2 regions of the Brucella intermedia LMG 3301 genome follow, and region 1 is predicted to be linked to the other one. Evidence: riboswitches for the same ligand, from Rfam matches in the RefSeq annotation. Region 1 holds a riboswitch; the other holds the start of a gene.

Region 1 (15,482 bases):
ACTTCCGTGACGCCACCCTTGTTGATCGCCGCCTTGAAAGCGTCGGCCAGACCCTTGCCATAGGCACCCTTGTCGTGGATCACGGCGACCTTCTTGTCCTTCATGTTCTTCAGGACGTAATCGGCCATGACTTCGGCCTGCTGGTCGTCGCGGCCGCAGGTGCGGAACACGTTTTCCAGATTGCGCGCGGTCAGGTCCGGGCCGGTGGCGGTCGGGGTGACCATCAGGACGTTGTTTTCCGCGAAAACGTCGGAAACCGGAATGGCGACGCCGGTCGTGACCGGGCCGACAACGAACTTGATGCCGTCGCCGACGATCTGGTTGGCGGCGGAAACGCCCTGCTTCGGTTCACCGGCATCGTCGGCAAACTTCAGAACGACTTTCTCGCCCTTGATGCCGCCAGCCTTGTTGATGACTTCGACGGCGGTTTCCGCGCCCTTCTTCACCTGGTCACCGAAAGCGGCGACAGGACCGGTCAGCGGTGCAACGACGCCGATGGTGATGTCTGCATAGGCGGCGCTAGCAAAGCCGAGTGTAGCTGCGAAAGCCACGCTGGACAGAAGTTTCAGGTTCATTCTTTTTCTCCTTTGGTGGGGCAGCGTCCTCCGACGGCCCCGAGACAACCCATGCCGGTCAAATCTCAGCGCATCCGCGCTGCCGAATTGCCGGGCCCTCCCTTTTGTTCATCGCATGATCTCAAAGGGGTGATTCAGAGCGCCAGACGCTCCAAATCATATGCATCAACGCGCATCTTGCCCGAAAACCGTTTCACACTTTTCGGGATGCGCTTCAAAGCACGCGACACCGCCGCCTCGAAGAGGCCGGAGCCATAATATTATCCGAAATAGCATTCGCCCTTTCGGAATCATGCTCCGGAACGGGAGCGAGCTTTCATGATGTAATAAGAATGCATTTCCGGCTTCCGATTGCAAGGGGCCAAGTACCCGCAAATACAACGAAAAACCGCCTCCTCCTAACTGGCTCCTCCCTCCTTCTTCCATGATGGTGATCTCTTCGCAAAAAAGGCCGCGATCCCTTCCGCGGCCTCCGGTGTCTCCCATGTGTCGGCAAGGCGGGTAAGCGTCATGTCGATCACCGCCTCGTCGATCGGCGCGCCCAGCGCATGGACCAGCCGCTTGGATGCTGCAACGGCTGCGGGCGCGGTGGCGAAATAGGGTTTGATCTCCGCCTCCACCGCCGCATCAAGACGCTCCGCCTCGACCACATCGTGCAACAGGCCGATGCGCCGCCCCTCCTCGGCATCGAACAGCCGCGCCGAGGTGAATGTGCGCAGCGCGTTGGCCTGGCCGATACGCGCCACCACATAGGGGCTGATGGTGGCCGGTATCAGGGCAAGCTTCGTTTCCGTCAGCCCGAAGCGCGCGCCGGAAATACTGATTGCCGCATCGCACACGCTGATGAGGCCAACGCCACCGCCATAGGCCTGCCCGTTGATGCGACCGATCAAGGGCTTCGGCAGGTCGCGCAGCGCTTTCAGCATGAGGGCAAGCTTGCGCGCCTCCTCGATGCGCTGCGTGCGCGTCGCCTTGACCTGTTCCTGCATCCAGCCAAGGTCGCCGCCCGCGCAAAAGCTCGCGCCCGCGCCGGTCAGGATCACGATGCGGACGGCTTCATTATCCGCCAGTTGCAGCGCTGCCGTCGTCAACTCATCGATCATCAGGCCGGACAGGGCATTATGCTGGTCGGGCCGGTTGAGCGTCAGCGTCGCGACGCCGCGCTGATCGACAGCGATTTGAAGCGTCTCGAAATCCTTCATGCGGCTTTATCCTGACGCAGGCTTTGCGCGAACAGGGAAGCCTGCTTCAGCTTGTCCAGATCAAGGCCGGTTTCAAACCCTGATCCATGCAGCATTTCGACAACGGCAACCGTATCGACATTGCCCCTCGCGCCCGGCGCAAAAGGGCAGCCGCCAAGACCGCCAACCGATGCATCGAACACGCGCAGGCCTTTTTCCAGGCTGACGCGGATATTGTCGAGCGCCCGCCCGCCAGTGTCGTGATAATGACCGGCAAGGCTGTGCGCCGGTGCGATGGACAGCACGGCATCGAGCATGGCGGCAACCTTGTCCCGCGTGCCGCGCCCGATGGTGTCGCCAAGGCTCACCTCGTGACAGCCGAGCGAAAAGAGCTGCTCGGTCACATCGGCAACCGCCTGCGGGGCCACCGGCCCATCATACGGGCATTCGACCACGCAGCTCACATAGCCGCGAATGGCCAGGCCGTCATTGATGGCCGCGCCGATGACCGGAGACAGGCGCTCGATGCTTTCCGCGATTGAGCAGTTGATATTGGCCTTTGAAAAACCTTCCGAGGCGGAAATGAAAACCGCAATCTCATCGACATTGGCGGCAGCAGCACCCTCATAGCCCTTCATGTTGGGCACCAGCGCCGAATAACGCACGCTGTCGGCGCGCCTGATCCCGGCCATCACTTCCGTGCTGTCGGCCAGTTGCGGCACCCATTTGGGGCTGACGAAGCTTGTCGCCTCGATGCGAGAATAGCCGCAATCGGACAGGCGGTCGATCAGCGCGATCTTGTCGGCTGTCGGCACAAACCGCTTCTCATTCTGCAGGCCATCACGCGCAGCCATTTCAACGATTTCCACGTGTTCAGCCATGTTGCTCCTCCAACTCGACCAGCAATGCACCTTCACTGACCTGATCGCCCGCCACAACGGTTACGGATGCAATCTTGCCGTCTCGCGGCGCGGTCAGTGACAGTTCCATCTTCATCGCCTCGATCGTCACCAGCGGATCGCCCTTGGCGACGCTTGCACCTTCCACGACGGAAACCAGCGCTACCCGCCCCGGCATCGGCGACAGGATGCGGCTTTCGCTCGAAGCATCCTCTTCCGCGCCCAGCGACTGCACATGATGAAATATGGTGTCCCGGCCCTCGAATTGCACCGTCACATCATGCCTGATGCGCGAGACCGATGCCTCCCTCATGCGGCCATCGACAGCAAAACGAACCAGCCCGTTTTCATGGGCACGGATTTCCAGTTCGCCGAAGGCGAAGCCGAAATGCCGGCCGCCTCTGGCCGTAAAGCTGACCACGCGGCGCTCGCCGTGATGATCGAGCAGAATCGAGCGCGATGCCTCGCCCCACAGCCGGAACCCGCGCAAGTTCGTCCATGGATCACGTGGGGGATCACCTTCTTGCGGCGCATCCAGAAGGTCGAGCGCACCAAGCGCGGCCAGCGCAAAGGCAATATCCGAAGGTGGCTCAGCGGTGAAAAGCGCCGCCGCCTCGCGCCCGATCAGGCCCGTATCGACATCGCCCGTGCGGAAAGCTTCAAGATTGCAAAGCGACGACAGGAACTGGCGATTGGTGACGAGGCCCGCAATCCGGGTCTTGTTTAGTGCCGCATCAAGCCGGTTCAGTGCCTCATCGCGCGTTGCGCCATGGGCGATGATCTTTGCGATCATCGGATCATAGAACGGCGTGATCGTATCGCCGGTTCGCACACCCGAATCGACACGGGCATTTTCAGGCTGCGCGAACAGAGCGAGCTTGCCGGTGGCAGGCAGAAAATCACGCGCCGGGTCTTCCGCATAAAGCCGCACCTCGAAGGCCCAGCCGTTTATGGAAACTTCGTCCTGACGTTTCGGCAGCGCCTCGCCGGAAGCCACACGCAATTGCCATTCGACCAGATCAAGCCCGGTGATGGCTTCCGTCACCGGATGCTCCACTTGCAGGCGCGTGTTCATTTCCATGAAGAAGAAGCGGTCCGGTCGCAGCCCTTCCGACACATCGGCGATGAACTCCACCGTGCCCGCGCCGCAATAACCGATGGCGAGCGCGGCCTTCACCGCCGCCTCGCCCATGGCGGCGCGCATTTCCGGCATCATGCCGGGGGCAGGCGCTTCCTCGATCACCTTTTGATGGCGGCGTTGCAGCGAGCAATCGCGCTCGAACAGATGCACGGCATTGCCGTGGCTGTCGCCAAAGACCTGCACCTCGATATGGCGCGGCTTCGCCAAGTATTTTTCGACCAGCACGGCGCCGTCGCCAAAAGAGGCTTCCGCCTCGCGCCGCGCACTGTCGAGTGCTGCCGCGAAATCGTCTGGCTGATCGACACGGCGCATGCCCTTGCCGCCGCCGCCTGCGCGCGCCTTGATGAGCACCGGATAGGTGATGCGGTCGGCCTCGCTTTTGAGGAAGGCGCCATCCTGATTGTCGCCGTGATAGCCCGGAACGACAGGCACACCTGCCTTTTCCATCAGCGCCTTGGCGGCATCCTTCAGCCCCATGGCGCGAATGGCCCTGGCCGAAGGGCCGATGAAAGTGAGGCCCGCCGCCTCGACCGCATCCACGAAGCCGGCATTTTCGGACAGGAAACCATAGCCCGGATGGATGGCCTCAGCGCCGGTTTGCCTTGCGGCCTTGATGATCGCCTCGACATTCAGATAGCTCTGCGCGGAAATGGCAGGGCCGACCCGCACCGCCTCGTCGGCCATCTCGACATGCAGTGCACCGGCATCCGCATCGGAATAGATCGCAACCGTTGCAATGCCCAGTTTGCGCGCCGTGCGGATGACCCGGCAGGCAATTTCTCCGCGATTGGCAATCAGTATTTTGCTAAACATCTGATTGCCTCACATTCTAAACAGGCCGAAGCGCGTCGGCTCGACCGGCGCGTTCAGCGTGGCGGAAAGCGACAGGCCCAGCACTTCGCGGCTCTTGCGCGGATCGACGATGCCGTCATCCCAAAGCCGCGCCGAGGCATAGAGCGGATGGCTCTGGCGCTCGAACATTTCCAGCGTCGGGCGCCTGAATTCCGCTTCCTCCTCCGCCGACCATGTGCCGCCCGTGCGTTCGATCCCCTCGCGCCTGACGGTTGCAAGCACGCCTGCCGCCTGTTCGCCGCCCATCACCGCGATACGGCTGTTCGGCCATGTCCACAGGAAGCGCGGCGAATAGGCCCGCCCCGCCATGCCGTAATTGCCCGCGCCATAGGATGCGCCGATCAGCATGGTGATCTTCGGCACATTGGCGGTTGCCACCGCCGTCACCAGCTTGGCGCCGTTCTTCGCGATGCCTTCGGCTTCGTATTTGCGCCCGACCATGAAGCCAGTAATGTTCTGCAAGAACACCAGCGGAATATTGCGCTGGCAGCAAAGCTCGATGAAATGCGCGCCCTTCAGCGCTGCTTCCGAAAACAGCACGCCATTATTGGCAATGATGCCGACCGGCATGCCATAGACGCTGGCAAAACCGCACACCAAAGTGGTGCCGTAACGCGCCTTGAACTCATCGAAATCCGAACCGTCGACCAGCCGTGCGATCACCTCGCGCACATCATAGGGAATGCGCGTATCGGCGGAAACGACGCCCAGAAGCTCCTCCGGGTCGTAAAGCGGGGCAGCGCCATCGCCACGCGAAATGAAGCCGCGCTTCTCGCTGTTGAGATTGGCGGCAATGGCGCGCGCGATCTGCAAGGCATGGGCGTCATCATTGGCCAGATGATCGGCGACGCCGGAAAGCCGCGTGTGCACATCGCCGCCGCCAAGATCTTCCGCGCTCACCACCTCGCCGGTTGCAGCCTTGACCAATGGCGGACCCGCCAGAAAGATCGTGCCCTGACCGCGCACGATCACCGTTTCGTCGCTCATGGCGGGCACGTAGGCACCGCCTGCCGTGCATGACCCCATGACCACGGCGACCTGCGGAATGCCCGCCGCCGACATATGCGCCTGATTATAGAAGATGCGCCCGAAATGGTCGCGATCAGGGAAAACTTCGTCCTGATTGGGCAGGTTGGCCCCGCCGGAATCGACCAGATAAATGCAGGGCAGACGGTTTTCGCCCGCGATTTCCTGCGCACGCAGGTGCTTCTTCACCGTCACCGGATAATAGGTGCCGCCCTTCACCGTCGCATCGTTGCAGACGATCATGCAGTCGCGGCCGGAGACACGCCCGATGCCGGTGATGATGCCAGCCGAAGGAGCCGCCCCCTCATACATGCCATGCGCCGCCGTCAGCCCCACTTCGAGAAAGGGAGAGCCCGGATCGAGCAATTGCGCCACGCGCTCACGCGGCAGCAGTTTTCCGCGCGAAACATGACGTTCGCGGGCTTTCTCGCCGCCGCCATCGATCGCAATGCGCGAGGCTTCCGCCACCACGTCGATTGCCGCCAGCATCGCCTTGCGGTTGGCCTCGAAGCTGGCGCTTCGGGTGGAAATTTCAGATTTGAGAACCGCCATCAACGGGTCTCCTGAAACAGTTCCCGCCCGATCAGCATGCGCCGGATTTCCGATGTGCCTGCGCCGATTTCATAAAGCTTGGCATCGCGCAGCAGGCGTCCGGTCGGATAATCGTTGATATAGCCATTGCCGCCCAGCGCCTGGATCGCCTGCAAGGCCATCTGCGTGGCGTTTTCAGCCGTATAGAGGATGCAGCCCGCCGCATCCTTGCGCGAGGTCTCGCCCCGGTCGCAGGCAGCCGCCACCGCATAGGTATAGGCGCGCGAGGCGTTGAAGGTCACATACATGTCGGCAAGCTTGCCCTGCATGAGCTGGAATTCGCCGATTGGCTGGTCGAACTGCTTGCGCTCATGCACATAGGGCACCACGACATCAAGACACGCCGCCATGATGCCGAGCGGTCCGCCCGCCAGCACCACGCGCTCATAATCAAGGCCCGACATCAGCACATTGACGCCCTTGCCTTCGGTCCCGAGCAGGTTTTCGGCAGGCACTTCGCAATCCTCGAACACCAGTTCGCAGGTGTTGGAGCCGCGCATGCCGAGCTTGTCGAGCTTTTGCGCGGTCGAAAAGCCCTTGAAGGTTTTTTCGACGATGAAGGCGCTGATCCCGCGCGGGCCTGCCGACGGATCGGTCTTGGCATAGACCACCAGCACATCGGCATCGGGGCCGTTGGTGATCCACATCTTGTTGCCGTTGAGAATATAGCGCTCGCCGCGCTTTTCGGCGTGAAGCTTCATCGAAACGACGTCGGAACCGGCCCCCGGCTCGGACATGGCCAGCGCGCCGACATGCTCGCCGGAAATGAGTTTCGGCAGATATTTCTCACGCTGTCCGGGCGAGCCGTTGCGGGTGATCTGGTTGACGCAGAGATTGGAATGCGCACCGTAGCTGAGGCCGATGGAGGCGGAAGCGCGGCTGATTTCTTCCATCGCGATGCAATGGGCAACATAGCCCATGCCGGCGCCGCCATAGTCTTCAGGCGCGGTGATGCCAAGCACGCCAAGCTCACCCAGTTCACGCCACAGATGCATGGGAAATTGATTGTTGCGGTCGGTTTCAGCGGCCAGCGGCGCAATGCGGCTTTCCGCAAAACGGCGCACCGTATCGCGAAGGGCTTCGATCTCCTCGCCAAGACCGAAATTCATGCCCCCCCAATTTTGGCCCGATGCAAACATACTCGTCCTCCACAAGTTCTGCCCGGCGGCCATCCTCTGCAGGATGGCTTATGTTGAAGGCAGAGTGTCCCGTGGCGGTCAAATAGGCAATGGCCTTGCGTGGCGTTCTGTGGCTATTTATTGCCGGATAACGAAATTTTGTTGCGCTCGCTACCCGGCCATTCCAAACAGTTGCAGGATGGTCAAATCAGTCCTCATGAAGCTCGGCAATGTCGCGATAGAGCTCGAGGGCTTCCGGATTGGCCAGCGCCTCGCGGTTCTTCACCTCGCGTCCATGCACGATGTCGCGCACGGCCAGTTCCACGATCTTTCCCGACTTGGTGCGCGGAATATCGCGGACGGCGACGATTTTCGCCGGGACATGGCGCGGCGTGGCGCCGGTACGGATTTTCGCCTTGATGCGGGCCTTGAGATCGTCGTCCAGCGCGACACCCTCGGCAAGCCGCACGAACAGCACCACCCGCACATCCTTGTCCCAGTCCTGCCCGATGCAGAGCGCCTCCGCGACTTCCGGCATCTGCTCGACCTGATTGTAGATTTCCGCCGTACCGATGCGCACGCCGCCGGGATTGAGCGTCGCATCCGAACGGCCATGGATGACGATGCCGTCATGCCCGGTCCATTCGGCAAAATCGCCGTGGCACCAGATATTGTCGAAACGCTCGAAATAGGCGGCCTGATATTTCGCGCCCTCCGGATCGTTCCAGAATTCCAGCGGCATGCAGGGGAAAGCCCTGGTGCAAACCAGTTCGCCCTTCTCGCCCCGCACCGGCTTGCCATCGTCGTTCCAGACATCGACCGCCATGCCAAGGCCCGGCCCCTGGATTTCGCCGAGCCACACCGGTTCCGTCGGGACGCCGAGCACGAAGCAGGACACGATATCCGTGCCGCCGGAAATGGAGGCAAGATGCACGTCGCTCTTGATCGCCTCATAGACGAAGGCAAAGCCTTCTGGCGACAGCGGCGAACCGGTGGACGAAATGGTGCGCAGCGCCGACAGATCATGCGTCTCACCGGGCTTCAGCCCGGCTTTCAGCACGGCATCGATGAATTTCGCCGACGTGCCGAAATAGGTCATGCGCTCGGCGGCGGCATAGTCGAACAGAACATTGCCGTCGGGATAGAAGGGCGAACCGTCATAGAGCAGCAGCGTTGCGCCGGAGGCGATGCCCGAAGCCAGCCAGTTCCACATCATCCAGCCGCAGGTGGTGAAGTAGAAGAAGCGGTCATCCTCGCGCAAATCCGCGTGGAGGCGGTGTTCCTTCAGATGCTGCAACAGCACGCCGCCCGCCCGATGCACGATGCATTTGGGAATGCCCGTCGTGCCGGAAGAAAAGAGGATATAAAGCGGATGATCGAAGGGCAGCCGCGTGAACCCGACCTCTTTCGCGTGAAATGGCTCCAGCGCCGCATCGAGCGCAATGCCCTTTTCCGCCTTGTCGGCCACGGCTTCCGCTTCGCCCAGATAGGTGACGATGACAGCCCGCTTCAGCCCCGGCAGTTTTGTCGTCACTTCGGCAACCTTGCCGGCCACGTCGATGCGCTTTCCGTTATACCAGTAGCCGTCGCAGGCGAAGAAAAGCTTCGGCTCGATCTGGCCGAAACGATCGAGCACACCCTGCACGCCGAAATCTGGCGAACAGGAAGACCAGACCGCGCCGATGGACGAAGCGGCCAGCATGAGAGCAACCGCCTCCGGCATGTTGGGCATCATGCCCGCTACACGATCGCCGGGTTCAACGCCTTCCGCCAGCATGAACTGCTGCAATCTCGACACCAGCGCGTGAAGATCGTCCCAGGTCAGACGGCGCTCGACCTTGTCCTCGCCGCGAAAAACGATCGCCTCTTCGCTTCCTGTCTTACGCAGGAGATTTTCCGCAAAGTTGAGCTTTGCATCGGGGAAAAATTTTGCGTCGCGCATATGGCCATTATCGACAAGGGCCGTATTGCCGCGCTCGCCGACGACCTCGCAGAAATCCCACACAAGCTGCCAGAAACCGGCGCGATCCTCGACAGACCAGCGATGCAGCGCGGCATAATCCGGCAGGCTCAGGCCCGTGCGCTGTTCGGCGCGAATGCGGAACTGCTCCAGATTGCTGGCGGCGATGCGCCCCGCATCCGGCTGCCACAGGGGGCGGTCATGCGAAAGCTGCGTGGGGACTGCGTTGGTGCTCATCATTCCTCCCAGAACCATGCGGAGCAGATCCTCTCCCGATCAACTCCGTCACGGATTTCTAGAAGAGAGTTTCCGATCCGTCCATGCTTTTCCCATGGGCTGGCGGTCAAGGGCGCAAGAAGAGGCATCAGCAACGCATCATTGCCGCATGAGCAGCGACTGTCTTGCCATGCAAAAAAGCGTGGCCTATTTAAAGCCAGCACCGGAGTGCAGTTCCTGCCTTCGGCGCAAGAAAGATATCCAGTTCTCAGGGCGGGGTGAAACTCCCCACCGGCGGTAACGGGTCAAGACCCGAAGCCCGCGAGCGCCTGTCACGGCAAATGTGTCAGGGTCAGCAGATTCGGTGCAATTCCGAAGCCGACGGTCATAGTCCGGATGAAAGAGAACGAGGTTGGAAGCATGCGCGTGCCGGACGGCTTGCCGTCTTCATTGTGTTGTTTTTCTTCCCGTACCCTGAGGTGACAGGCTTGCCAGGGCAAGTTCCGGCGAAAGCGGAACGCGCCCTATCGTTTTGCCGCATCTTTGCGTCGCCAGATGTTTTCATCTGGCTGCAAAATGCTCCGAAGGAAGAAACCGTTGAGCCAACTTGCCTCTGCCCCAACTTTGAAACCGACCGTGCGCGGCGCAGCGCTGATGGTCGCGGCCTGTTCGGCCTATGCCGCAGTCAACGTCGCCACCCAATGGGCGGGAACGCGTACCGGCATTCCATCCGTCATCATCGCCTTCTGGCAATATGTGATCGCGCTGGTGCTGACACTGCCCATGCTCATTCGCGATGGCGCGGGAGCCCTGCGCACCAGCCGCTTCGGTCTGCATGTCATGCGCGTCGCGCTGGCCGCAGCCGGCGTGCAGGTCTGGATCTACGCGCTGACCCATGTGCCGATCTGGCAGGTGGTCGCCCTGTCCATGACCTCGCCGTTCTTCGTCATCCTTTGCGCGCGGCTGTTTCTGCGGGAAAAGGTCACGCCGGCGCGGCTGCTCACCACATTCGCCGGGTTTGTCGGCGCCCTGGTCATCATCGCGCCCTGGTCGGATTCCTATACGGTCTATTCGCTGCTGCCGGTCCTCGCCGCCGCACTGTGGGCGGGCTATTCGGTGATGACCAAATATCTGACCCGTTTTGAAAGGCCCGCCAGCATTTCGGCCTATATGCTGGTGCTGCTCACCCCCATCAATGCAGCGCTCTGGCTGGCATCCGGCCTCAGCATGACGGCAATCGCCGCGCCGAGCGTCGAGATCTGGTCGATATTAATCGTCATCGGGGCTTTCACTGCCCTGGCGCAATATTTCCAGATTGCAGCCTATTCGATCGCGGATGCGGTTTATCTGCAGCCGTTCGACGATCTGAGACTGCCGATCAATGTGATTTTTGGCTGGATCGTTTTTGCCGCCGCGCCCGGCATCAACTTCTGGCCGGGGGCCGCGCTGATCGTCGGCGCATCGCTCTATCTGATGCGGCAGGACAGCGGCACGACGCGCACGGCCTGACCGATCGGGTGGCACGCCTGCCTATCGGACGACAGGCAGGCAGCCTTGCGTGGCTTCGGCAGAGCCGCGCCCATATCCGCCGACCCAAACATCGAGCCTTTTCACCAGCCAGCGGTGGAGCGGATTCTCGAACAGGTGATAGGCAGCAGCCGCCGTCAACACGCTGGCGACAGCAGCCCCACAGATGACCAGAACCGCGCCCGCCGTCGTCTCGTTCCATCGCTCCGGCGCCATTCGGAAAAACATCATCCCGACCAGCGGATGCAGGATGAAGATGCCAAAGCTGTAACGGGAGAGGCTTGCCAGCCCGCGCCATTGCAGCGGCGTATAAATGCCCTGACTGGATGCGAGATAGAGCACATAGACGCCCGTATAAATGAATGCCAGCCGCAAGGGACCTTCCAGCGTGTGGGGTTCGCCCGGGCCGTTTTCCGGGTGGCAGAACAGAAAGACGGCGAGGCAGGCGGCAAGCAGGCTTTTGACGACCGCCCCCGGCATGGCCGGATGTTCCCTGCGGGCAAGCCACATCCCGAAGAGAAAGGAAGGCAAGGCCCGGAAGACGCCCACATTGGACAGCTGAATGCGGGTAAGCGACAGGACGCCGAGCTTTTGCGCAAGATATTCGCCTGCCACAGTCGCAACAATGACGCCCACGAGGACCCAGCTCCCGAAACGGCGGCACACCATGTCGAACAGCGGGAAAGCCAGATACATGGCCAGAAGCGCGCTCAGCGACCAGCTGACATAATTGTAGGAGGAGGTGTGGCCCAATCCCCAATTGTGAACCAGCAGCAACTGGGCCAGCCCGTCGCGCCAGCTTGTACTGTGCTCGCCCAGAGGATGCAGGATTCCCGCCGCCGCGAGGGCGGATAGCAGCGCGAAACAGGAAAAGGCAACCACGTGCAGCGGATAAATCCGCGCCAGCCGCTTGCCGACGAAAGCCACATAACGGGGCCAGCTCCAAAGATAATTCCGCCGCCGCGCCAGAAAGAGCCCGGAAACGATAAAGAAGACATCTGTAAAATAAGAAAAGGCTAATATAAATTCATTCAATGTTTCATTCTTCACCGGAATTCGGAAGGAAAAATGAAAGACGGCGATCCCTATACACAATAGAAACCGCAATCCATCGAAATCAGGAAGCCTGCTCATTCACAAAAGCCATGAAAATTACTTTTACGAAACTCTACTTACCAATTTTTTGGGAGTTGTCGAGCATGGCCGTCCGGGAAAGCCGGTCGAATGTCGCGCGGTTTTCCGGCGCGAAACATTGCTGGTTCGATGACAGCTGTCGCGATGATCGAACTGGTCTGTGACTGGCTTGTCGGGAAGGAAAATTTGGTGGAGCCAAGCGGGATCGAACCGCTGACCTCCTGCATGCCATGCAGGCGCTCTCCCAGCTGAGCTATGGCCCCATCAGACCTCATTCGAGGTGGGCCAGGCAGGACTTGCTGCCCGGTGTGGCGGCTTATTAAATGGCGTTCGCGAGAAGATCAAGAGCTAAATCGCAACTCTTTTCACATCTGCCAAAAATAATTCACAGATCGCGGCGGTCTTCCATGCAAGAGGCGCCCAAAACGAAACGAGGCGACCCGAAGGCCGCCTCGCAAAAGCATCATGTCCGGACCGGCTGAATGGATCAGCCTTCTTCGTCGTCGCCGCCGACGCCGCCACCGAGAATGCCCGACATGTCGTCGTCCTCGTCTTCCTCTTCTTCGAGGAAGGTGTCGTCATCGTCGTCGCCCAGATCGACATCGTCGTCGTCGATATCCGGCAGATCGTCGCCGCCGCCCTTGGTTTCGTCGTCGGCATCCTCGAGCGAGACGAAATCCGGCTTTTCCAGTGCCGTATCCAGTTCTTCCTCTTCGGTTTCCTCTTCAACGACACGGCTTTCAAGCGTGGAGTCGAAATAGGACCGCGGATAGGAAATGCCGGTGTAAGGCGAAACGATCGGATCACGATTGAGATCGTAAAATTTCTTGCCCGTTTCCGGGTCGATACGCTTGGTACCAAGTTCAGCTTTTGCCACGTCTAGCCTCGTTAATTTGCACGGGGACACAAATTCATATTATCGCGCCGGGATGCCTGCCTCGAAGCATACAGCCCATCACCATGCTGCTCACTGAACCATATGGCAAGGGGCAAGTCTCAAGCGCGTTTACAGTGTTGTCCGGTGCATAAACGCAATTTGGCGCGTTTGTCAAAGCCAAACGCACGCGCATATGCAGACTCTTCCGCCTCCGTGTCGCCTGCGCCGCGTATTCGCGGATGACCACACAATATTACTATGCTAGGGAAGCCCCGCTTATCTCTCAATCCCGGCGCGTGATCGCGCCAAAAATGTGACTGTGAAAAATCCATGTCCCATTCTGCATCCCCGAAACCAGCAACCGCCCGCCGCTCGGAGGCACTCACGGGCGAAATCCGCATTCCGGGCGACAAGTCCATCTCGCATCGCTCCTTCATGTTTGGCGGTCTCGCATCGGGCGAAACCCGCATCACCGGCCTTCTGGAAGGCGAGGACGTCATCAATACAGGCCGCGCCATGCAGGCCATGGGCGCGAAAATCCGTAAAGAGGGCGATGTCTGGATCATCAACGGCGTCGGCAATGGCTGCCTGTTGCAGCCCGAAGCAGCGCTCGATTTCGGCAATGCCGGAACCGGCGCGCGCCTCACCATGGGCCTTGTCGGCACCTATGACATGAAGACCTCCTTTATCGGCGACGCCTCGCTGTCGAAGCGCCCGATGGGCCGCGTGCTGAACCCGTTGCGCGAAATGGGCGTTCAGGTGGAAGCAGCCGATGGCGACCGCATGCCGCTGACGCTGATCGGCCCGAAGACGGCCAATCCGATCACCTATCGCGTGCCGATGGCCTCCGCGCAGGTAAAATCCGCGGTGCTGCTCGCCGGTCTCAATACGCCGGGCGTCACCACGGTCATCGAGCCGGTCATGACCCGCGACCACACCGAAAAGATGCTGCAGGGCTTTGGCGCCGACCTCACGGTCGAGACCGACAAGGATGGCGTGCGTCATATCCGCATCACCGGCCAGGGCAAGCTTGTCGGCCAGACCATCGACGTGCCGGGCGATCCGTCGTCGACCGCCTTCCCGCTCGTTGCCGCCCTTCTGGTGGAAGGTTCCGACGTCACCATCCGCAACGTGCTGATGAACCCGACCCGTACCGGCCTCATCCTCACCTTGCAGGAAATGGGCGCCGATATCGAAGTGCTCAATGCCCGTCTTGCAGGCGGCGAAGACGTCGCCGATCTGCGCGTCAGGGCTTCGAAGCTCAAGGGCGTCGTCGTTCCGCCGGAACGTGCGCCGTCGATGATCGACGAATATCCGGTCCTGGCGATTGCCGCCTCCTTCGCGGAAGGCGAAACCGTGATGGACGGGCTCGACGAACTGCGCGTCAAGGAATCGGATCGTCTGGCAGCGGTTGCCCGCGGCCTTGAAGCCAATGGCGTCGATTGCACCGAAGGCGAGATGTCGCTGACGGTTCGCGGTCGTCCCGACGGCAAGGGACTGGGCGGCGGCACGGTTGCAACCCATCTCGATCATCGTATCGCAATGAGCTTCCTCGTGATGGGCCTTGCGGCGGAAAAGCCGGTGACGGTTGACGACAGCAACATGATCGCCACGTCCTTCCCCGAATTCATGGACATGATGCCGGGACTGGGCGCGAAGATCGAGTTGAGCAACGCGCAATGACGCCGTTTATCGTCGCCATCGACGGACCGGCCGCTTCGGGCAAGGGAACCCTTGCCCGGCGCATCGCCATTCACTACGGCATGCCGCATCTGGATACGGGGCTGACCTATCGCGCCGTCGCCAAGGCGCTTCTCGACAAGGGCCTGCCGCTCGATGACGAGGCGGTGGCGGCTGAGGCAGCACGCAATCTCGACCTGCGCGAGATGGACAAGGCCGTCCTTTCCGCCCACACCATCGGGGAGGCGGCCTCCAAGGTCGCGGTCATGCCGAAGGTCAGGCGGGCGCTCGTCGAAGCGCAGCGCAATTTTGCCAATGCCCTGCCCTCGAGCGTGCTTGACGGGCGCGACATCGGCACCGTCGTCTGTCCCGATGCGGCGATAAAGCTCTTCGTCACGGCGTCGCCCGAAGTGCGTGCGGAGCGCCGCCATGAGGAGATCGTGGCGCGCGGCGAGAAGGCCGATCTTGCGGAAATCCTTGCCGATCTCAGGAAGCGCGACGAGCGTGACACGAACCGGATCGATTCTCCCTTGAAGCCCGCGGAAGACGCGCACTTGCTTGATACGAGCGAAATGAGTATAGAAGCGGCATTTCTGGCCGCAAAAAAGCTGATCGATCACGCTTTGGCGCAGCATCGGGGATGAAATCCGGCAGGTTTTAAGGCCTTTCGGATATCATTGTGCCTCGAAACGCTGGATTATCCTG
Region 2 (15,482 bases), on a different contig from region 1:
GACGTGTGACGACGTCATAGATGGCGTTCTTGACCGCAGCCGGGTTGGCGTAGCCGTGTGCCATGGAACCCAGCATCGTACCCTTTTCGCTCGCTTCCCTCTCGTCAGCGATGGCCTTCTTGCCGCAAGCATCGAAGTCGGTATCAGGTACATCGGTACGGGCTGGGGCAGAGCCCTTCACCACGTTAAAGGCCGATTGGAATGTCGGGCTTTCGATCGCGGACGCCATTTCCAGCTGCGCCGGGACCTTGTCATCCGAAATCTTGAACATTGCAAACATATCGGAATTGAAGGTGATCGCGCCCTGCGTGCCTGGATAGCGGATGCAGACGAAGTCTTCACCCGGCTTCTTGCCAGCCTTGACAAACTCGCCCTTTGCCCAGTCACCCATGAACTGAAGACCGGCCTTGCCTTCAATAACCATAGCGGAAGCAAGGTTCCAGTCGCGGCCAGAGAAGTTGTCGTCAACATAGGAACGAAGCTTCGTCATACGGTCGAAAGCCTGCTTCATCGTATCGCTGCCGAGCGTGTCGGGATCAAGATCGACGAAAGCTTTCTTGTAGAAGTCCGTACCGAAGGAAAGTACGACGGCATCGAAAATTGTCGCGTCCTGCCACGGCTGACCACCGTGAGCGACAGGCGTGATCCCCTGTTCCTTGAACTTGTCAAGCAGCGCGATCAGTTCGTCCCAGTTTGCAGGCTCCTTGCCGCCAGCCTTGTCGAGCGCGGCCTTGTTGATCCACATCCAGTTGGTGGAGTGGACGTTGACAGGCGCCGCAATCCAATGGCCGTCATACTTTGCGAATTCCTGCAGAGGAGCCGGAATAACTTTTTCCCATCCTTCCTTGGTGGCGATCTCGTCAAGATTGCCAAGAGCACCCTGCTCTGCCCAGTCGCGAATATCGAATCCGAGCATCTGCACAGCCGTCGGCGCGTTGCCTGCCGTGACACGTGCGCGCAACACCGTCATAGCTTCCGTGCCGCCGCCGCCAGCCACCGGCATATCGGTCCAGCTGATGCCCTTCTTTTCAAGATCCTTCTTGAGAACGTCGAGCGCGGCGGCTTCACCGCCGGCGGTCCACCAGTGCAGAACTTCAACATTCTGCTTATCTTGGGCGTTGGAAATCGGCGACATTCCAGCGAGCAAAGCGCAGGCGGCCGTACCCATCGCAGCGAGCTTCAAAAGTTTATGCATATCTACCTCCCGTAGAAACCAACAAAACTAACTAACGGATATCCGGGCAGGCTCTCGCTTCTGCGCGGCGATCCATCGCGTCATTCCCATCCGGGCCTCCTCGGCACGGATCCGAAACCGGCTGCTTCGCATATCCGGTTCCTCGCTTTTCCACTGCCGCAACAAAATGCGAAAGCTGCCGCTTTCGCCTGCGCCCAGCCACCCTCACGACGTACTAACCGAGATCCTCCATCTTACTCTTACGCCGCTTCACCCGAATTGACAACGTTGTCTTTATGGGACGCGAAGGTATCCCCAAGACAAGCTGTGACGCACAGGATAGGCCCAAACCCCATCGGCGTGTCAATATGCTCGAAAGATAAAACGGGAGAAATTCAATCGAATAAACCATGGGTAGCACTCCCTGCCTAGAAACTCCCTAGAAATTCAAGGATTAATTGCTTGAGACGCTGCAATTTTCCAAGGCGGATTCGACCATGAAATAACAGCGCGGAAATTTCTCACGCCATACTGGACAAGACCGCGAGGAGATCATAATTTCAGGCCGCTCGCACAATGGTGTGCGGGCTTGTTCTCGGGGCGGGGTGAAACTCCCCACCGGCGGTATGAAGCGATAGTTTCGAGCCCGCGAGCGCCTGAACACATGCCGATTCGGTTATGGTTCAGGGTCAGCAGATCCGGTGAGATGCCGGAGCCGACGGTTAAAGTCCGGATGGAAGAGAGCGATTGAACGTCAGGATCGTGTCATTCCGGCACTGTCCATGCGTTCTGTTGTGCGCCCTGATTCTAGTTTCGTGAGGACCTATGAACCAGAGCTATCCGAACAAGACTTCATTCAAAATTGCATTTATTCAAGCCCGTTGGCACTCCGATGTTGTCGATGAGGCCCGCAAAAGCTTTATTGCCGAACTCTCGGCAAAAGCTGGTGCCAATGTGGAAGTCGAAATTTTCGACGTTCCCGGCGCCTATGAAATCCCCCTTCATGCCAAAACCCTGGCCAAGACTGGAAAATACGCCGCTATCGTCGGTGCGGCTTTCGTGGTGGACGGCGGCATTTACCGGCATGATTTCGTGGCAACTGCCGTCATTAACGGCATGATGCAAGTTGGGCTGGAGACTGAAGTTCCAGTGCTCAGCGTGGTCCTGACGCCGCATCATTTCCATGAAAGCAAGGAGCACCACGATTTCTTCCATGCCCACTTCAAGATCAAGGGCGTGGAAGCAGCGAATGCTGCTTTGCAACTTGTGAGTGAGCGTAGCCGTATTGCTGCGTTAGCGTAACGTGCGCTGACCGGCCTTTAAGAAAAGGCCGGTCCTTCTCCAATGATGCGCTCACGATGCGCATAAAGGTCGAAGTCGTCACCACGCACCAGTGCAACAAGCGTCAGGTTCGCTTCATCAGCCGTCCGAATGGCCAAAGCGGTTGGCGCAGAGATCGCAGCCAGAACAGGCGCGCCGAACATAACGGCTTTCTGCACCATTTCCACAGAAACGCGACTGGTAATTACAACGATACCGTCTTCTGGCGAGCACCCGATAAGCAAAACAGCCCCCACAAGTTTGTCCAATGCGTTGTGGCGCCCGACATCCTCGCGAACGGCGATAAGCCCATTGCCAGGAACATAAAAACCCGCCGCATGAACGGCATGGGTCTGAGAGTTCAATCGCTGCTCGTCTGCCAGAGATCCGACAGCTTGCGAAATATCGTGGGGAGAAAATGTTCGACCGCTTTGCTCCAAGGCCTGTAGGGACCGCAACGCATGGTCAATCGAGTCTATCCCGCAAAGACCACAGCCAACGGGGCCAGCCATGAACCTGCGTCGCGCGGCAAGCCTCTGTTCAGGCCGTTCAGACAATCTAATCTGTATGTCGATGCCCTTCTCAAATGCCACGACCTCGACGGTTTCAATCTCGGAAATATCGTCCACAATATTTTCGGTAAGGGTGAAACCGATCCCGAAGTCCTCAAGATTATCGGGGGTAGCCATCATCACGGCCTGGGTAGAACCGTTATAGCTCACCGCCACGGGCACTTCCTCCGGCACCACTCGCTCACCCTCATGGAAGCCCGACGCACGGTGGGCGATACGTGGAGTACTCCGGCTAACTTTGTGGATCGTCATCTCAACCGCTCTCCCGTCACCGCGCCCATTTTTCCCGGCAGTTTCATGTGGCATGAAAACAACTTTAATGTAAGTTGCCACCGGACAAGCCGTCGCAAGTTGGGCGGCAAGCGAGGAAAACATGGATATTCGCCAGATAGACGACAATTATTCGGTTTCAGGGCAAATCGAACCCGACGATGTGCGCGACATCGCTGCAGAGGGATTTCGCACGATCATCTGCAACCGGCCCGATGGCGAGGGAGGCCCCCAGCAGCCCGAATTCAGCGAAATTGCACGCGTCGCAGAAAAAGCAGGACTTGCAACCTATTATATTCCGGTCGTCGGCGGTCAGTTGACGCAAGAAGATGTGGATGCGATGGCAGCAGCACTGGACGAAGCCGAAGGGCCCATCCTTAGCTACTGCCGATCAGGTGCACGCTCTACGAATGTTTACGGGATAGTGCAGAGCCAAAAGCGCGGATAAAGAACGAGCGCAGGCTATGTGGGCGGTGGAGCCGCAAAGGCATTTCGAGGGTCTTTGCAAACATGGCGATCACCGTCCCGAAAGCCGGGCGCGACCCGAATGGACGGCGCGCGATGTGTGGGCGCAGTACTGGCGATAATAGCTCATGCCGGTACGTGTGACAGTCGCGACAACGCCGCCGAGAACCAAAAGCCAACCAATTGCCTGCGGCCAGTTGAAGCTTTCAATTCCGCCGCTCAGCGCGACAATGAAGATACCGGCCCAGAGCAACGCTGCCGTCCGGCGCCAGAATACAGGGTTAAGCTCGTCGAACACGGCCTTCCACAGCGAGTGAACAAGGCAGGCGAAGAAAAGGGCAGCGGCCAGACCGATATTGAGCAACTCGACCGGAAGCCATTGTTGCGAGGTGAGCATCGTTTCCATCATCCACTTGACTAAATTCGTATCCAAGAAATCCGCCAGAACGTTTCTTGCGATCCGAGTACTATTACTGTTCGTCCTATTCAGCTTTCGCTTTGTGGCCGCAACGTGTTACAAGCATGGAAAGCTCCCCCGGATAAATTCACTTATTATTGCGTTCACGCGAAATATCGTGTTGAAAACATTGCCCTATTCTGGGTGCTATGCCAGATCAAGGACTACGCAACCCCTTCCATTGCTTAACGAATTTGCGGTTCCGAGCCGTCGGCGCTTCGCTGCAATGTTCCGTTCACAATCGCATCAGATAACAGCTTTGTAACAATTCGGCACAGCAAGGCAGCCTTTAGAAATAGCGAAACCTCGCGGTTATTCACAAGGATCGGGCTTCTTAGCTGGCTTTTACTTGCCCCACAGCCGTTTTGTTGAGGCAGCGCGACGGGTCGATTGGAGCGGGCGCATTAGCCGGCCGGCCGAAAAGAAAGCCTTGAACCTGTTCACAGCCCTCTTCGATCACCATGCGGTGCTGGTCAAAGGTTTCGATCCCCTCGGCCACGACCGGCAGATCGAGACTGCGACCAAGCCCGACAATGGCTCGTACAATTGCTCTGGCGCTGACATCCGTTTCCATGCTGGTGATGAAGCTGCGGTCAATCTTGATCTTGTCGAATGGAAAACTTTGAAGATTGCTGAGCGATGAATAACCGGTCCCGAAATCGTCCATAACAATGCGAACTCCCGACTTCTTCATTCGACGCAGCAGTTCAAGAGTCGTCAGTCGATCCTTCATCAAAGCGGATTCGGTTACCTCCAGTTCCAGTCTCGTCGGATCAAGCCCGGTCTCTGCGATAACCGACCTGACGGTATCCGGCAGGCTGACGAGCCGGAACTGGACGGGAGACAGATTTACAGCGATGGACAGATGGCTCTCCCATTCGGCGGCCGTGCGGCAAGCCTCACGCAGAACCCATTCGCCCAGCGCCACGATTGTTCCCGTTTCCTCGGCAATAGGGATGAACACGTCCGGTGGTATCTGCCCGCGTTCCGGATGATTCCAGCGGACCAATGCCTCATAACCCGTACAACGCCCGTCAGACGTCGCAAACAAAGGTTGATAGGCGATACCGATCTGTCCCCGCACCATCGCGTGACGCAAATCCGCTTCTAGCTGGCGCCGCTCTCTTATCTCCTGATCCATTTCCGGGGAATAGAATGCAAATAATCCGCGCCCTTCCGTCTTCGCCCGATAGAGCGCGATATCTGCCGCATGCCGGATGGCTTCCGCATCCTTGCCATCATTTGGATATAGGGCAACGCCAATACTGACGCCGACAGCGGTCGGATCAAGCACGGTATTCAGCTCCAAGCGGAAGGCTTCCAGAATCTTCTCGCTCAGCTTCCGGGCACCTCTAGGCTGCGGGACGCCCACTTGCAGAATAATAAACTCGTCACCGCCGATGCGTGCGGCAGTATCTATGCCATTTACGCAGCGCTTCAGGATGCTGGAAACCGTCTTCAATACCCGGTCGCCTTCGGCGTGACCGAAAATGTCGTTCACAGCCTTGAACCGGTCCAGATCGAGTGCCAGCACGGCGAAAGGCTCGCGGCTGGGACGCGCAACGGCATTCGCCAACCTTTCCTCAAAAAACATGCGGTTGGGCAGATCGGTGAGCGCGTCATGACGCGCCATGTGCTCAATCTGGCGTTGAGCTGCGCGTTTTTCGGTAAGATCGCGTACGGCGAGCACCTCGCAAGGACGTCCCTGATATTCGATGGCATGGACCGCAAGCTCAAAAATGCGTTCATCATTGGGAAACCTTGGAGCCGCCTCGATAGCCTCGGCACGGCGAGCACAGACCGGAAGCCCGTCAGCCGCCAATAACAAAGTATCGGGTTCAATACCCATCAGCGACTTTTCGCTTCTCCGCATGAGCTCAGAGAACCGGGCATTCATCTCGACTATCCCGCCATCCCGTATAACGGCCAAACCGTCTAATGTGGCGTTTGCAAACCCCTTCAAGTCCGTCATGTAACGGTCTATAAACACGGCAGAAATTGTCGCCAGCGCCACGCTACACACCACTGCCGCGATGGCAACAACGAGCCAGAGGCGTCCGATCCCAAGCGGATCGGCCGCGGGAAGAGTGGGGTTTGGGACCAGTTCAGTCGAGGCAACCGCGGTGAAATGGAGTGTGCAAACAGCGAGTATGCCTCCTACGGTCGGAAGCAGAATACGTGACCAGCCGGAAGCATTCGTCACAAACCAGAAAGCGGCCAGCAAAATCAGGACCGAGATTGCGCCGCCCACGAAGATCGGTGGAAGATCATAGTGTATGTCAGCCGCTGCTTTGATCGCACTCATGCCTGTGAAATGCATTGCGGCTATCGATAGCGTCGCCGAAATGGCCGCCATCAGAGCATATTTCAGCGCAGCACCCTTAAGTAGATGTAGGCTCAACCAAAAACCGAGAACAGCCGTCGCCGCCGAAAGAACGGTGGCGGTAAAATCAAACTCGATTGCTACGGTGCCGCTGTAAGCGAGCATCGCCACAAAGTGGGTTGCCCACACGCCAACTCCACCGGCAAAAGCACTGATTGCGAGCCAGTTGTCACGGCGGCTCCTGGTGCATTCGCGCGCGCGGGCCAGCAACAGGAAAAATGCAAACATGCTTGCAAATGAAATGGATGCAGCCAGAACCACAAAAGGCTGATCGTGCTGTACAGTCACGCATTCCAGAACTTTGAACATGCAGCCCCCTGCCCCGCCTAAGGTGCAGTTCTTGTTAAATACAACCAGAAGCACTATCCCGACTGTGCTTGGTTCCCCGAATAAAAGTATCGATAACTATTTAAGCAATCCTGAATTATCGATTTTGTCACCTGTTGTTGCTGTTAATGGCAGGAGATTAAACACGCTTACCGAAGCGCCTACCGACACGCGCAAGCAATATCACCGGTAAAATTCCGACCGTCACGATGGCGAGGGCGGCAAGGGAGGCTTCTTCGTATGTTCCGCGTGCGGCCTCGCCATAAAGATGCGTTGCGAAAGTCTCGACGTTGAGGGGGCGCAGCAGAAGTGTTGCAGGCAGTTCTTTCACACAGTCTACGAATACGAGGAGACCCGCCGCCACGATGGCTGTTTTCGATAGTGGCAAATGAACTGCGCAAAACGTTTCGGTAACGCCACGCCCGAGCGTGCGCGAAGCATGATCCAGTGACACGGGTATGCGCTCCAGCCCGGAATCGATGCCACCTGCGGAGATGGCCAGAAATCGAACGACATAGGCATAGATGACCGCCGCGCCTGTCCCGATCAGCACCAGCCCTGCCGAATAACCGAAGACATGCGATGTGAACAGATTGAAAAGTTGATCGAAGCTACCGGCCACCACCAAAATGCCGATGGCGATAACGGTCCCCGGAGCCGCATATCCCATCGTGGACACGCGATACGACCAGCGTGAAACAGCCCCCGGGAAAAGCCGGACAGCATATGCAACAAATATTCCGCATATCAGCACCAACGCTGTAGCCACTGACGCGAGCACAACGGTATTGAAAGCTTCGCCAACCAATCGCGGAGAGATACCGGCAAAACGGGCGCGCTTCACCGCTTCCACGACCAGATAAATTGCCGGCAGAACAAATCCAATGACGACTGGAAGGGAGCAGAGACAGAACAACCAGACGCCCCGCCCGTTCCTGACGCTCAATGGTTCGAAGCCACGCGAATGACGGATGTTGGAAGCAAAACGTTGCTTGCGTCGCCCCCAGCGTTCAATCGAAACAAGAGCAACCACCAGAAACAGGAGAGCGAGGGCCAATTGCGCAGCGCCTGGCAAATCCGAGCGCGTAATCCATGTGGTGTAAATCGAAACAGTCAATGTGCGCACGCCCAGGAATTCGGCGGCGCCTACATCATTCAGCGTTTCCATTAAAGCGAGACTGACCCCAACCGCTACGGCAGGCCGCGCGAGCGGCAATGCAACACGCCAGAAAATGCCCTTGCGGCTAACGCCCAAAGTTCTTGCCGCTTCGATAAGGCTGGCGGACTGAGTTAGAAACATTGCCCGTGTAGGGATATAGACATAGGGGTAGAGAACGAAGCCGAGAAGAATAATACATCCGGCCATTGAACGAATATCGGGCAAGCGGAACTGGCGCGGACTATCGTATCCCAGCATGAATCGCACCGCTCCCTGCACCGGACCAATAGGGTGCAGGATATCGAGATAGGCATAGGCAACGATGTAGGTCGGTACGGCCAAGGGCAGCAAAAGCGCCCATTCAAGCAGGCGCCGCCCGCGAAAATCATATGCCGTCACCAGCCATGCCGTTGACGTTCCTATGAAAGCGGCAATGATGCCGACACCGATAAGCAGAATTACCGTTTCGAGAAAAGCTGTCGCTAGATTGGTGGCGAGAAGGTGCGCCCAGAGCCCCGCAGATCCTTGTATGGCTTCAAAGGCAAGGGCAAGAACCGGAAGTAAAACCAGAACTGCAACCAATGCCGAGAGCCTTAGCCAGTTGCGTCCCGCTTTTGCGGGTCGCAAAACTCGTTTCCGGGTGGCTGCAAAAGCTTCCATTGGTCTCTCTATAGAGCATTTCCTGTTAGATCTTCGGAAATGCTCTATCCATTTGTTTTAATGCACGTCTTTGCCCGAACTAGCATCCGCTCTCGGGAGACGCGCTCTAGTACAACGCCGGCGCATGAAATGCACCGGCGCTGGTCTGGTTAGTTCATTCGGCTTTTAGTTATCAAAACCGACTTTGTCGACCAGTTCGCTTGCCTGCTTGCGATGGCTCACAATTTCCGAAAGCGGAACACTGTCGATCTTCAGTTCACCGAACGATTCCACGATTGGATCAAGCGGAGCGCCCGGCTTTACCGGATACTCGAAATTGGCCTTGGCGTAGAGCTGCTGGGCTTCGTCGGACACCAGATATTCGAGCAGCTTGACTGCTGCGTCCTTGTGCGGTGCATTCTTTGCAACGGCTGCGCCACTGATGTTGACCTGGGTTCCGCCATCCTTGAATGTCGGCAGCAGAACCTTGATGCCTTCGCCCCAGGTCTTCTGCTCGTCACCGCCCTTACCCGAACGCATCAGGCCGACATAATAGGAATTGGCAACGGCTATATCGCAAATGCCGCCTACGATATCCTTGGCACCATCACGATCGCCACCGGCAGCCTTGCGCGCAAGATTATCCTTGAGCCCCTTCAACCATTCTTCGGTCTTTTCCGGACCGTAATGCGCGATATAGTCCGCGAAGAGTGCTGTATTGTAAGGATGCTGGCCCGCACGGATGCAGATTTTGCCCTTCCACTTCGGATCGGACAGGTCCTCATAGTTGATCTTGTCGAGCTCGAGGTCTTTCGCGGCATAGACGATGCGAGCGCGCATGGACAATGCGAACCAGTTATCCTTGGCGTCGCGGAGCTGTTCCGGAACAGCTTCTTTCAGCACCTTGGAATCAACAGGCTGGGTGAGTCCCTTGTCGACGAGATCGACCAGGTTCCCGGCGTCGACCGTCATAAGAATGTCGGCGGGCGAGTTGGCGCCCTCAGAAGCTACGCGTTCTGCCAGACCGTCCTTCAGGAAAACCGTATTGACGGTAATTCCGGTAGACGATTTGAAAGCATCGAGCAGGGGCTGAATGAGGCCCGGTTCACGCGTCGTGTAAATGTTCACTTCATCTGCGTGGGCAGCTCCTGCAAAGAACGTTACTGCGGCGAGAGCAAGGCCAGAACGCGCGAACTTGGACATTTTACCTCCAGATGGACCTGTTTCATATTAAATTATGAGTTACGCAATCAAGTTATACGGTGCAGCGCACCGACGGTCAATTGCTGCAACACTTCGACAGCGGATATTTTCAGTCACTTGGGGAAAATCAGCGCCTTATCCCAATGCGGGCGTAGCACTATATCGTTGGAAGAAGCCGGAAGCCGCAGTTCGGTGCGTACACGCAGGCGCGGAGCCGCATCTGTTACCCGCACGACCAGTTCTTCGATTTCACCGAGAAAGGTGCGGGCTTCAATATGACCACGCAATGAAGCTTCGCCAGTCTCACTATCGGTCACAATCGTAAAGTCACGCGGACGCAGATAGGCAAACGCTTCAGCGTCGGGTCCAAACTGTGCACTTATGGCAATTTTCCCAAAGGGAGTTACCAGCCCATTACCCTCGACTTTTCCGGGTATCACATTGAAGTCACAGAAAAAATCCGCTGCATACCGGTTCACGGGCTGGTCATGAAGCTCGCGTGCCGGGCCATTCTGAACAACTTCGCCAGATCGCATCAATACGACACGATCTCCGGTCGACAGCGCCTCTTCGGCTTCGTGCGTTACGATAATCGCCGTTGTGCCAAGCTCCCTCAGCAAAGCCACTGTCTCACGGCGAACCCGGGCGCGCAGTCCTCTATCAAGGTTCGAAAACGGCTCGTCCATCAGCAGAAGCTGTGGTTTCGGAGCAAGGGCCCGGATAAGTGCCACACGTTGCTGCTCGCCACCTGACAGCATGTGCGGATAGCGATCCGCCATGTGCGAGAGCGACACCAGTTCGAGAAGCTCTCCTGTCCGCGCATCCGCCGCGTGGCGGGGCATTCTTCGCAATCCGAACAGGATGTTTTCTCTTACCGTCAGGTGCGGAAACAAAGCGTAGTCCTGGAAGACGACACCCACGTTCCGTTTTTCAGGCTCAATAAAGACGGATGGGCCGACCAGCGCCTGCCCCCCCATGGTGAGTGTTCCACTGTCTGGAACATCGATGCCCGCGATAATGCGCAGCAGGGAAGTCTTACCGCAGCCGGAATGGCCGACCAGGCAAATTATCTCGCCCTCGTGAACATCGAGAGAGACATCATTGAGCGCACGCACAGCGCCAAACTGGCGGGTAATACCGGACAGAGTCAGTGCTGGGCCGGATTGCCCGAATACCTGTCTTTTATCATGCGGGTTGCGTGCTGCGTCCATAAGCAAGATCGCGTGTCCAGATTGCAGTTCAGGCGGATATAGAGACACATTCTCCAGAAAGCTACAAAAACAGGATGGATTATCTCAGGAATATCGCAACTAAGTTTTGTGTAACAGGTTATCCGGTTGATCGTGAACAAAAAGCGAGCCATGTTCACTGTGCTTCCATATGCTCAAATCACCCAATCGCATTGCAGGAGAATACCGAAATGGGGCCGGTCACGGATAAGGTGGCGACAGCTGACAGCTTGCCGCAGGAAACCAAAATTGCCATCATCGGCGGCGGCGTCATCGGTGTTTCCACTGCCCTTTTTCTGGCCGAACGCGGCATTCCTGTCACTCTCCTTGAAAAGGGGGAGATCGCGGGGGAACAATCCAGCCGCAATTGGGGGTGGTGCCGCCGTACCGGGCGCGACAGCCGGGAAATGCCCCTCATCGTCGAAAGCATGCGACTATGGGAAGGCATGAATGAGCGAACGGGGCGCGAAACCGGTTTCCGTGTGACCGGAATTGCCTACACAGCTGAAAAAGAAGAGCAAATGGCTCTTTATGCGGAGTGGATCAGGATAGCTCGGGAACACGGCATTGGGACGGAACTTCTCAATGCAAATCAGGTCGCAGCATTGGCACCCGGCATCAATCGTCGGCTCGCAGGCGGCATGATAACGCCGCGCGACGGACGGGCCGAACCGCAAAAGGCGGTTCCGGCTTTTGCCGCAAAAGCGCAAGAGAATGGCGCCATCATTCTACAAAACTGTGCCGTGCGCGGTATAGAGACGACCAATGGCCGGGTCACGGCAGTCCTTACCGAAAAAGGCCGTCTGTGCTGCGAGGCAGTGATCGTCGCGGGCGGAGCCTGGTCAAGACTTATCGTTTCGAGCTTCAAGGCCCACCTGCCGCAGTTGAAGGTGCGTTCTTCCGTATTCCGCACGGCTCCCATTGATGCCGGTGTCGAACCTGCAATTGCGTTTTCGGACTTTGCCCTGCGCAAGAGGCTTGATGGCGGATACACGGTTGCAAGCCTCGGTGGCTCTATCGCGGATATCGTGCCCGACAGTTTCCGGTTCTTTCGGGATTTCATACCCTCGCTTTCAACCGAGTGGCGGTCGTTGCGCTTCCGGTTCGGCGAGCGCTTCTTCGAAGAAGCTTTCCAATGGAAACTCCGGCCTGCCGACGAGATATCCATTTTCGAAAAAATTCGCACGCTCGATCCTGCTCCGCACAAGGCCGCCAACGCTCAGGTGCTGACGAAGCTCAGGCAGGCAATCCCCTCTTTCGCCCAGGCAACGATAGAGCAGGAATGGGCAGGGCTCATCGACACGATGCCGGACGTCATCCCGGTCATCTCGCCACTCCCGGGCATTGAAGGCTTGATCGTAGCAACAGGCTTTTCAGGGCATGGCTTCGGGATTGGTCCCGGCGCGGGCAAGCTCGTTGCCGATATGGTTACAGGTGAAACGCCGGTCGTCGATCCTTCGGCGTTTCACATTTCCCGGTTTTCCGATGGTTCCAAGATTCGCATCGAAAACTGGGGATAGCGATTATTGGATGACCCCGCAGGCGAACCGAGCGCCGCCACCGCCAAGCGGCTTGGGTTTATCAGAGTAGTTATCTCCTCCCACGTGAACCATCAAGGCTCGCCCCTTGATTTCATCCAGCGACCTGAGCCGCGGGGCCGTCACGCTTTGAGTCACGTTACCCTGTGCGTCGGCTTCGAGCAGAGGCAAGTCACCAAGATGCCCCTCACCTTCCGGTCCCATGTGGTGCTTGGAATGCGACGGATCGTAATGCCCGCCGGCAGATTGCGCCGGGACAGTTTTTCCATCCTGTTCAGCCGGTGCGCAGCTGCCTTTCTCATGCACATGAAAGCCGTGCTCACCAGCAGGAAGGCCTCTCAAATTGGTCTTGAATAACAATCCAGCATCCATCTGCGAGATGGTGACGGTGCCAATTTCCTTTCCCTGGCCTGTTGGCAGAGCTTCATAAAGTTTGACGCTCATATCCGCGGCAATGGCTGGAACTGCCAGAAGCATCATTGCTGAAGCAATCAAAAACGGCTGCATTGTTTCCTCCTGATCGCGATCCTTCGTGATGAGACGACAACGCACACCGCTCGAAATTGTTCGAAAATAAAATGCCGGAGCGACCGCGTGACAAACACTGTCACGCGGTCAGAGGCGGATTATACCGTTATGAATTGAGCCATCATGCCCACATCTTCATGTTCCAGCACGTGGCAATGAAACATGAATGGATGGCTTTTCGCCGCTTCACGGTCGAAATGAACCAATATTTCAGCCTTCCCATCAATCAAAGCCGTATCCTTCCAGCCCGCTTGATGTGCGGGGGGCGCTTTGCCATTCTGGGAAAGAATGCGAAACGACGCCCCATGGATATGGAATGGATGCGGCATCTCCTTCGTTGTAAGTTCCCAGATTTCCCAGGACCCAAGCTTGGCCTCGACATCGATACGACCCATGTCGAACGGTTTGCCTGCGATCGCCATCGTTACGCCTGACGACAAGGCGTCAAGCGCCGGACCTGCATCGGCAGAACTTCTGGCCCCGTGCATCTCATGATCCATAGCGCCAGACTGCATGGAGCTCATGTCCATACTGCCCATGTTATGCCCGGCATGAGGATCGGTGGACGGTTTTGCCATCATCAGCCTCATATTTTCCGTCATTCGCTCGTCAAAGAAGAACGAGCGGCGTTTTACGGAAAGGTTTTCGTCCGGGACGCCTGGCCCATCCAGACGATCTGGAAAGGACTTGATTTTCGCTTGCAAGGCGCTGTCCACCTCAAACCGCATCAAATGCAGATCATCGCCACCGCTGTCATTTTCGTAGGTCAGCAAATCGACTGCCCTGCCTTGGGAAAAATCCACCAGAACCTCGTAGCGCTCACCGGGACTTATGGACAACCTTTTGACCGGTTCCGGCTTTCCGATGAAACCGCCATCCGACGCGATGACAAATAAGGGGCGATTATCACCGAGACGAACATGAAAGTTTCGCGCATTGGCACCGTTCAGGATGCGCAGACGGACAATGGACTGAGGGACCCGCGCTTCCGGTGAAACTATCCCGTTCACGATAAGCTTGTCGCCACGGAAACCATGCATCAAGTCCATAATGTCAGGCTGATAAATCCTGTCCCCTCAATCACCCGACGATCCTGAAGCACCAGCGGAATATCATCTATACCGTAGTCTTCGGGCAGCCCGCGTGCAGCATCCTTGCCATCAGTCACGACCATGAGACCGGCAATGCCGAGATGCGCCTGACGGGCGGTATTTCCATGCAGATGCGGATGGAACCAGTTGAACGAGGCTGGCTGATTGACCGTGATTTTCGGTTTCCATTCCGCGCCCGGCGCAATCACATTATGGGGGCCGCCGTCGAGTATGGAGGGGACGAAAAGCCCGTGCCAATGAAGCGTAGTCTCATCATCCATGCCGTTTTCTACGGAAAGGGTGACTGTTTCACCATTCTTCAAGCGCACGAGCGGACCAAGATAGGCACCGTTGACGCCAGCCGATGCTGCTTCGCTTCCTTCTTCAAAACTGTGCCACCCTGCCTGCACCTTGAGTTTGACGACACCCGACGCATCCGGTTCGATCAGAGGCGGGAGAGGCAAAGGCCGTCCAGCAGTCGGGGTCCACAAGGCCCCCGCGCCGTGGGCCATATGCTGATGAGCGTCTTGAGCAAAGCTGTCAATTGGGCGGATGGTCGTGGCAAAGGCCGCCCCGGTCGCCAGAGCGAACAGGCGGCGGCGTGTAATTCCAGTCATGGTAAGTCTCCAGACAATAATCGTGATAGCCGCCAAATTTCGGCGGCGATTTCCAAGATCAAGCCTGAAGCGATATGGGCGGTCGCAGGTCGCTGTTCGGGGATTTGCCGTTCAGCGCTGCAACGAGCGGCGGCAAACCAAAATCCTGTACAGGAACATCCGCGCGCAAATCCGTTGCCAATTGAACAACACAGCCGCACGTCATCATCACACAAGCATTCGGTGTTTTGCCGCCGTGATCCTTCGGCGCAGTTTTGCCCGCATCCGCCGAGACCGATGTGTCGTCCATCTGATGCGACATGTTCACATGACAATCAGAAACCGTCTGCACAGAGGGCGCCTCATGCGCCATGGCGTAACAAAGTTGCGCGGAAACAAGAAACAGGATTGCAAGCAACGTCACGAGCCCACGGGAAGGCAAGCGCAGGACCGCATGGTCCCGGGCTGCCCCCCTCAAGCCGATATCGTACTTTGCTCGAAACATGTTTACTTTCGTACAGATGACACAGG

The links. A riboswitch is a leader RNA that binds a small molecule or an ion and turns the genes downstream of it on or off. The one in region 1 is predicted to bind FMN.
Positions count from the first base shown of each region.
Region 2: it holds a riboswitch for FMN, as region 1 does, so the genes downstream of both, OINT_RS16765 (6,7-dimethyl-8-ribityllumazine synthase) here and OINT_RS00170 (DMT family transporter) in region 1, are expected to answer to the same signal.

Region 1 is NZ_ACQA01000001.1:29,993-45,474, reverse strand. Features, by position in the region: gene OINT_RS00210 (branched-chain amino acid ABC transporter substrate-binding protein) at 1-575, opposite strand, end outside; gene OINT_RS00200 (crotonase/enoyl-CoA hydratase family protein) at 974-1,777, opposite strand; gene OINT_RS00195 (hydroxymethylglutaryl-CoA lyase) at 1,774-2,637, opposite strand; gene OINT_RS00190 (acetyl/propionyl/methylcrotonyl-CoA carboxylase subunit alpha) at 2,630-4,609, opposite strand; gene OINT_RS00185 (carboxyl transferase domain-containing protein) at 4,619-6,226, opposite strand; gene OINT_RS00180 (isovaleryl-CoA dehydrogenase) at 6,226-7,404, opposite strand; gene OINT_RS00175 (acetoacetate--CoA ligase) at 7,592-9,580, opposite strand; FMN riboswitch at 9,820-9,971, shown strand; gene OINT_RS00170 (DMT family transporter) at 10,157-11,068, shown strand; gene OINT_RS00165 (acyltransferase family protein) at 11,090-12,220, opposite strand; tRNA gene OINT_RS00160 (tRNA-Ala) at 12,408-12,483, opposite strand; gene OINT_RS00155 (TIGR02300 family protein) at 12,708-13,097, opposite strand; gene aroA (3-phosphoshikimate 1-carboxyvinyltransferase) at 13,428-14,780, shown strand; gene cmk ((d)CMP kinase) at 14,777-15,421, shown strand.
Region 2 is NZ_ACQA01000002.1:933,459-948,940, forward strand. Features, by position in the region: gene OINT_RS16760 (ABC transporter substrate-binding protein) at 1-1,195, opposite strand, end outside; FMN riboswitch at 1,762-1,923, shown strand; gene OINT_RS16765 (6,7-dimethyl-8-ribityllumazine synthase) at 2,000-2,476, shown strand; gene fdhD (formate dehydrogenase accessory sulfurtransferase FdhD) at 2,494-3,318, opposite strand; gene OINT_RS16775 (protein tyrosine phosphatase family protein) at 3,440-3,784, shown strand; gene OINT_RS16780 (hypothetical protein) at 3,854-4,210, opposite strand; gene OINT_RS16785 (bifunctional diguanylate cyclase/phosphodiesterase) at 4,593-6,950, opposite strand; gene OINT_RS16790 (ABC transporter permease) at 7,108-8,787, opposite strand; gene OINT_RS16795 (Fe(3+) ABC transporter substrate-binding protein) at 8,953-9,969, opposite strand; gene OINT_RS16800 (ABC transporter ATP-binding protein) at 10,083-11,180, opposite strand; gene OINT_RS16805 (NAD(P)/FAD-dependent oxidoreductase) at 11,390-12,718, shown strand; gene sodC (superoxide dismutase family protein) at 12,722-13,243, opposite strand; partial or broken gene cueO (multicopper oxidase CueO) at 13,363-14,972, opposite strand; gene OINT_RS16820 (hypothetical protein) at 15,031-15,456, opposite strand.